2 regions of the Rubrivivax gelatinosus IL144 genome follow, and region 2 is predicted to be linked to the other one. Evidence: predicted binding sites of a transcription regulator. Region 2 holds the regulator's gene; the other holds the start of a gene.
What was found. The regulator FNR, encoded in region 2, switches genes on or off when oxygen is low (the NO sensors DNR and NnrR bind a similar motif). The targets are predictions, from matches to a motif close to TTGATNNNNATCAA.
Positions count from the first base shown of each region.

Region 1: a site for FNR is predicted at 2,513-2,526, ahead of RGE_RS23485 (DUF3149 domain-containing protein). Genes of this name have one in related genera too.

Region 1 covers NC_017075.1:3,067,296-3,071,111, reverse strand. The annotation lists gene RGE_RS14130 (formate--tetrahydrofolate ligase) at 1-252, shown strand, start outside; gene RGE_RS14125 (helix-turn-helix transcriptional regulator) at 278-1,297, shown strand; gene RGE_RS14120 (2-dehydropantoate 2-reductase) at 1,294-2,274, shown strand; gene RGE_RS23485 (DUF3149 domain-containing protein) at 2,331-2,492, opposite strand; gene RGE_RS14115 (thiosulfate oxidation carrier protein SoxY) at 2,645-3,121, shown strand; gene soxZ (thiosulfate oxidation carrier complex protein SoxZ) at 3,131-3,445, shown strand; glycine riboswitch at 3,547-3,645, shown strand; gene RGE_RS14105 (branched-chain amino acid ABC transporter substrate-binding protein) at 3,810-3,816, shown strand, end outside.
Region 2 covers NC_017075.1:3,396,992-3,400,807, reverse strand. The annotation lists gene ccoG (cytochrome c oxidase accessory protein CcoG) at 1-868, shown strand, start outside; gene RGE_RS15515 (hypothetical protein) at 892-1,131, shown strand; gene RGE_RS15510 (hypothetical protein) at 1,156-1,416, shown strand; gene fnr (fumarate/nitrate reduction transcriptional regulator Fnr) at 1,471-2,214, opposite strand; gene hemN (oxygen-independent coproporphyrinogen III oxidase) at 2,402-3,790, shown strand.

The DNA of each region.
Region 1 (3,816 bases), 330 kb from region 2:
CTGCAGGCCGAGGGCTACGGCCGCTGGCCGATCTGCATCGCCAAGACGCAGTACAGCTTCTCCACCGACGCCAAGCGCCGCGGCGCGCCCAGCGGCCACGTGCTCGACGTGCGCGAGGTGCGCCTGGCCGCCGGCGCCGAGTTCATCGTCATGGTCTGCGGCGACGTGATGACCATGCCCGGCCTGCCCAAGACTCCGGCCGCCGAGGTCATCGACCTCACCGAGGACGGCCGCGTCGTCGGTCTGTTCTGAGCCCCGCGCCGCGGGCGCCCGAGCCATGTCCAACGCCGAACGCCTCTACAAGATCGAACGCATGATCCGCCAGCGCGGGCACGTCAGCCTGCGCACGCTGCTCGACGAACTGGAAGTCTCGCGCGCCACGCTCAAGCGCGACCTGGAGTACCTGCGCAGCCGGCTGGGCGCACCCATCGTCTACGACCGCGAGCTCAACGGCTACCGGCTCGAGGAAGCCGCGCGTGGCGCGCGCCACGAGCTGCCCGGCCTGTGGTTCGACGAACGCGAGCTGTATTCGCTGCTCGCCGCGCACCAGTTGCTGGCCAGTCTGGACGAGGACGGCACGCTGTCGCGCCACCTGCAGCCGCTGCTGGACCGCGTGCGCGAGATGATCGGCGGCGCCGAGGACAAGACGCTGATGCAGCGCGTGCGCATCGTCGCGGCGGCGCGGCGCGCGGTGCCGGCGCGCCATTTCGAACGTGTCGCCGAAGCGCTGCTCGAGCGCCGCCGGCTGCACCTGCGCTACCTGACGCGCACGCGTGGCGAGGTCGCCGAGCGCGACGTCTCGCCGCAGCGCCTGGTGCACTACCGCAACACCTGGTACCTCGACGCCTGGTGCCACCGCGCCGACGGGCTGCGCCGATTCGCGCTCGACGCGATGGAGCAGGCCGCGCTGCTCGACCAGCCGGCTTTCGAGCTGCCGCTGGAACGTGTGCAGGCCGAGATGGACACCGGCTACGGCATCTACGCCGGCGGCACGCGGCGCTGGGCGACGGTGGTCTTCGCCGCGCAGGCCGCGGCCTGGGTCGGGCGCGAGGTCTGGCACCCGCAGCAGCAGGGGCGCTGGCTGGACGACGGCCGCTACGAGCTGCAGCTGCCCTATACCGACGACACCGAACTCGTGATGGACCTGATGCGCCACGGCGGCGACGCCGAGGTGCTGTCGCCGCCCGAGCTGCGCGCCAAGGTCGCCGAACGCCTGCGTGCCGCGGCGGCGGTCTACGCCGCGTCGCCCGCTTCCGATTCCACTGCCAGCGCCGCCGCGAGCGGCTCGACGACATGAAGGTCTGCATCCTCGGCGCCGGCGCGATCGGCGGCTTCATCGGCACCCGGCTCGCGGCGCGCGGCCAGGCGAAGGTCTCGGCGCTGGCGCGCGGCGCGACGCTGGACGCGCTGCGCCGTCACGGCTGGCGGCTGCAGCAGGGCGGCGAGTCGATCCAGGCGCCGTGTGCCGCGGTCTCGGCCGACGCCGCCGAACTCGGCGTCCAGGATCTCGTCGTCATCGCCGTCAAGGGCCCGGCGCTGACGCAGGTGGCGCGCGGCATCGCGCCCTTGATCGGCCCGCAGACCGTCGTGCTGCCGGCGATGAACGGCGTGCCCTGGTGGTTCGGCCACGGCGTCGCGGCGCTCGGCGACGCCCCGCTGGAAGCGGTCGACCCGGGCGGCATCGTCGGCGCCGCGATCCCGTTCGAGACCGTGCTCGGTTGCGTCGTGCACGCCGCGGCCTTCACCTCGGAGCCTGGCCTGGTGGTGCACAAGATGGGCGCCGGGCTGATCGTCGGCGAGCCGGCCGGCGGCGCCAGTGCGCGCGTCGACACGGTGGCGGCGCTGCTGCGCGAGGCCGGTTTCGACGTCACGGCCTCGGCCGACGTGCGCCGCGACGTCTGGTACAAGCTATGGGGCAACCTGACGATGAACCCGGTGAGCGCGATCACCGGCGCCACCGCCGACCGCGTGCTCGCCGATCCGCTGGTGCGCGCCTTCTGCTCGCAGGCGATGGGCGAGGCCGCGGCGATCGGCGCGCTCGTCGGCTGCCCGATCGGGCAGACGCCGGAAGACCGGCATGCGATCACCGCCAGGCTCGGCGCCTTCAAGACCTCGATGCTGCAGGACGTCGAAGCCGGGCGGCCGGTGGAGCTCGACGCCATCGTCGGCGCGGTGCGCGAACTCGGCCAGCGCCTGGGCCAGCCGACGCCGGCGATCGACGCGCTGTTCGGGCTCGCCCGACTGTTCGCACGCGAGCGCGGCCTGTATCAATGACAACGCCGGCCCGGGGGCCGGCGTTTCGAGGGCGGCGCCGCGTGCGGCGCGGCGTTTCAGCGGCCGGCCTTGGCTTCGGCCGCGGCACGTGCGCTGTCTTCGCGCATGTGCTTCAGGAAGTAGCGGAGATAGAACGCGCCCATTCCCAGGGTGACGGCAATCACGGCCAGACTCATCAGGCCGACATCGGTGGAGAACAGGACGGTCATCGCATTCATTCGTGGGCTCCTCGGCGGGCTTGATCTGTATCGATCGGTGAAATTGGGCGCGCGACTCTTGTTAAGAAACTTGTCTTAACTCAAAGAACGAACCTGGACCTCGGACTCGGTCCAAATCAATTCCGACCCCTTCGCTTGGCCACCTCGTCGACATGAGTCCTGCACTCGGTCCCGACCTCGAACGCCGCGACACGCTGGCCGCCGGCGTGTGTGCCGCGATGCTCGCCAGTCTGGGCTTGTGGCCGCGGGCCGCCGGCGCCGCGGCCCTGCCGCCTGCCTTCGAAGCCGCCTCGCTGGCCGAGCTTCAGAGCGCGCTCGGCATCGCGACGCCGCAACCGAGTGCCGAGGTGACGCTGTCGGGGCCGGACGTCGCCGAGAACGGCGCCGCGGTCGAATTGACATTCGGCACGTCGCTTGTCAATGCGCAACGCCTGCTGTTGCTCGTGGAGCACAACCCAGCGCTTTTGTCGGCCATCTTTGAGCTGAGCGAAGCCGTCGAACCCGAATTCACCTTGCGAATCAAGATGGCCGAGTCCTCGCCGGTCTGGGCCGTCGCGACGACCTCCGACGCCCGCGTCTTTTTCGCCCGCAAGGAGATCCGCGTGACATTGGGCGGTTGCGCCGCCTGAAGGAGCCGCATGGCCGCCGCCCCGATCCTGATCCGCGCCCAGTCGCAGGGCGAGCGTGCGCTGGTGCGCGTGCTGATGGCCCACGAGATGGAGTCCGGCCAGCGCAAGGACGGCGACGGCCGGACTATCCCGGCCTGGCACATCCACGAGGTGCTGGTCACGCTGCAGGGCCGCCCGGTGCTGACGATGCGCTGGGGGCCTTCGGTGTCGAAGAACCCGTTCCTGCGCTTCGTGCTGCGCGGCGCGAAGCCCGGCGACCGCGTCGGCGTCTCCTGGACCGACACCCGCGGCGAGCGCCGCGACGCCGAGGCTGTCGTCGCCTGATGGGGCGAGAGCTTGCTGCGGGTTTCCCCGTGGTTCGCTGGCATAATCGACTACTTCTCGCTCGGCCGGTGGTGATTCCGCAGCCGGGCAGGCCAAAAGCCCGAATGGCATCGGGAGAGTCCGCGCGTTCACCCTATCGCGCGGCGCCGAAGGAGCAACCACCCCGGAAACTCTCAGGCACCATGGACCGATGCCCTGGATGAACTCTGAAGAAGCGCCGGCTGCGTGACGTCCGCCGGTGCGCCGAAGGAGCAAACGGCGCCGGGCGGCCGCTGTGAATCTCTCAGGTGACGGTGACAGAGGGGGTGACGCTGCGCAGGGGCGCGGCGCCGGCATGCCGCGACGTCCTGCTGAGAGAGTGAACATGACTG
Region 2 (3,816 bases):
GGGGCCCTGGGAAACCTTCTGGGTGCTGTTCTACGGCTTCGCGACCTGGGGCAACGCCGGCTACATGCGCGAGCAGGTCTGCAAGTACATGTGCCCGTACGCGCGCTTCCAGAGCGCGATGTTCGACAAGGACACGCTGATCATCAGCTACGACGCCGAGCGGGGAGACCCGCGCGGCACGCGTTCGCGCAAGATCGACGCCCGCAGCCAGGGCCTGGGCGACTGCATCGACTGCGGTCTGTGCGTGCAGGTCTGCCCGACCGGCATCGATATCCGCAACGGCCTGCAGTACGAGTGCATCGGCTGCACCGCCTGCATCGACGTCTGCAACGGCGTCATGGACAAGATGAAGTACCCGCGCGGGCTGATCCGCTACGCGACGGAGAACGGCATGGCTCAGCACCAGACGCGCGGCCAGATGCTGCAGCGTGTGCTGCGCCCCCGGGTGCTGGTCTACACGGCGATCTTGATCATCATCGTCGGCGCCTTCGCGGCCAGCCTCGCGATGCGCAGCCCGTTCCGTGTCGACGTCGTGCGCGACCGCGCCTCGCTGGCGCGCATCGTCGACGAAGGCTACATCGAGAACCTGTACCGCCTGCAGGTCATGAACGCGACCGAGTCGACGCAGCGCTACCGCATCAGCGCCGACGGCCTGACGCCGATGGTGGTCGACGCCCCGAAGGACTTCGAGGTCGAGCCGGCCGATGCGCGCTGGGTGACGATCGCCCTGCGGGTGCCGCCGGATACCGCCAGCCAGGCAGGGCCTGGAGCCCACGCGATACAGTTCCACATCGAACGACTGCCCGACGCGAACGACGCGACGCCGGTGGTCGCCAGCGAGAAATCAACGTTCGTCGTCCCCCGATGACGCTGCTTCGACCGGAGCCCCTGATGAGCACTCTTCCCGTTTCCCGCGACGCAACGCCCTGGTGGCGCATCGGCATGGTCTGGCTGGTGGTGTCGGGCCCGCTGATCGTCGTCATCGCGGCCGTCGCGACCGCCGTCATCGCGATCCGCGGAGCCGACCTCGTCATCACCGAGGTGCCGTCGTCGGTGCCGCAGTCCGGCGAAGTCCAGGCCGACACGCCGGCGATGGCTGCGCGCAACCACGCCGCCACCGCGGCGCCCTGAGCGGCTACTCCCGCGAGGCATTCGATGAGGCGGCGTGCGCGCGACTGGAGTGCGGTGCTCTGGCCCGCGTTCCTGGCCGCGGTGGTGCTGGAGCTTGCGCTGTTCTCGGTGCTGGATCCGGCGGCGCTGCGCTGGTTCGGCGGCGGGGCGATCGAACTCGATCCCGCAGCCGTCTACACGCTGGCCTTCTTCGTCTTCTGGGCCGCTTCGGCGGCCGCCGCAGGCATGACGCTGCTGCTGTCGCGCAGCGAGCACGAAATCAACAGCCGAACATTTCGCAGCTGAAGAAAACAAAACGCCGCGCAATGCGCGGCGTTTTTGTTTGCACCGGGGTTCGGGTCAGCAGGCGGCGGAGGAGCCGTTGACGAGCTTTTGCAGCGCCTGCGGGTCGAGCACGCGGATCTGGCGCTGCTTGACCTCCAGGATGCCGTCGTCCTGGAACTTCGAGAACGTGCGGCTGACCGTTTCGAGCTTCAGGCCGAGGTAGCTGCCGATCTCCTCGCGCGTCATGCGCAGGATCAGCGAGTGCGGCGAGAAGCCGCGCGTCTGCAGACGCTGGGTCAGGTTCAGCAGGAAGGCCGCCAGGCGCTCTTCGGCGCGCATGCTGCCAAGCAGCAGCATCACGCCGTGATCGCGCACGATCTCGCGGCTCATGATCTTGTGCAGCTGGCGTTGCAGGTCGCTGAACTCGCGCGACAGGTCTTCGAGCTGCTGGAACGGGATGACGCAGACTTGCGAGTCTTCGAGCGCCACCGAGTCGCAGGTGTGACGGTCGGTACCGATGCCGTCGAGGCCCAGAAGTTCGCCCGCCATCTGGAAGCCGGTGACCTGATCGCGGCCGTCTTCGGAGGACACGCAGGTCTTGAAGAAGCCGGTGCGAACCGCGTAGAGCGACAGGAAGGGATCGCCGGCACGGAACAAGGTCTCGCCACGCGGAACCGAACGGCGCGTCGCCACCATCGTGTCGAGCCGCTCGAGCTGGTCGTTGGACATGCCGACCGGCAGACAGAGTTCACGCAGGTTACAGCTCGAGCAGGCGACCTTGAACGGTTCAAGCCGGATGCCGGAAGACGTGTTGTTCATAGGGGTTCGACGATTGGAGTCAGTTCGGTCCGGCGTGGCGGGGCAGACCCGAGTATCGCTCATGACGTCGCTCAAGGGCATGGTCAATTCTTTGCTTGCGTCTCGGGTGGGCGCTTGAGACAGATCAAGCCGATTGGGTGAGTGTTTGGCACAGTCCAGCCCGTACCGCATGACGGCCGGATGAATTATGGACACGATTGTTCCTGAAGCACTGCTGAGGCGCCTCGACGTGCCCGGTCCCCGCTATACCTCGTACCCCACCGCGGACCGCTTCGTCGAAGCCTTCGGCCCTGCTGAGTACCGGCAGGCCTTGCGACAACGAGCGGAGGGCAGCACGGTGGGCGGCACGCCACCGCTGTCGCTTTATATCCACATTCCGTTCTGCGAATCGGTCTGCTACTACTGCGCCTGCAACAAGATCATCACGAAGCACCACGAGCGCAGTGCCGAGTACCTTGACGCGCTCGAAGCCGAAATCGCATTGCACGTCGCCGAACTGGGCAAGGGCCAGTCGGTGTCGCAATTGCACTTCGGTGGCGGCTCGCCGACCTTCCTGACCGACGAGGAGATCGGCCGGCTGATGACCCGGCTGCGCGAGTCGTTCAAGATCGTCGCCGGCGCCGAGATCTCGATCGAGGTCGACCCGCGCACCGCGACGCCCGAACGCCTGAAGAGCCTCGCCGGCCTGGGCTTCAACCGCATCAGCTTCGGCATCCAGGACTTCGACCCCGACGTCCAGGAAGCGGTGCACCGCGTGCAGTCGTACGACAGCGTGCGCGACCTCGTCGTCGCTGCGCGGGCCAACGGCTTCGAGTCGATCAACGCCGACCTGATCTACGGCCTGCCCAAGCAGACGCCGGACTCGTTCGCGCGCACGATCCAGCAGATCGCCGAGCTGCGCCCGGACCGCATCGCGCTGTACGCCTACGCGCACCTGCCGACGCGCTTCAAGCCGCAGCGCCGCATCCTCGCCGAGGAACTGCCGCTGGGCGAGCAGCGCATCAAGATGCTGGGCGGCGCCATCGCCGGCTTCATCGCCGCGGGCTACACCTACATCGGCATGGACCACTTCGCGTTGCCGGGCGACGCGCTGTCGGCCGCACGCCGCCAGGGCCGCCTGCACCGCAACTTCCAGGGCTACAGCACGCAGCCCGACTGCGATCTGATCGCGCTGGGCGTGTCCTCGATCGGCCGCATGGGCGCGACCTACAGCCAGAACGCGAAGACGCTGCCCGAGTACTACGAGTCCATCGCCAAGGGCGAATTCCCGATCGTGCGCGGCCTGACGCTGACGCGCGACGACCTGCTGCGCCGGGCGGTGATCATGGCCATCATGTGCCAGGGGCGCGTCGAGTACGAGTCGATCGAACTTGCGCACCTGATCAAGTTCCCCGAGTACTTCGCGGCGGAACTCGAGGATCTGACGCCGTTCGCCGAAGGTGGGCTGCTGGAGATCAACGACGACTCGATCCAGATCACCGCGCTGGGCTGGTACTACGTGCGCGGCGTCGCGGCGGTCTTCGACAAGCACCTGCGCGCCAGCGGCAACCGCGAGCGCTTCTCGCGCATCATCTGAGCCGGCACGGGTTATCCCGCGACGGG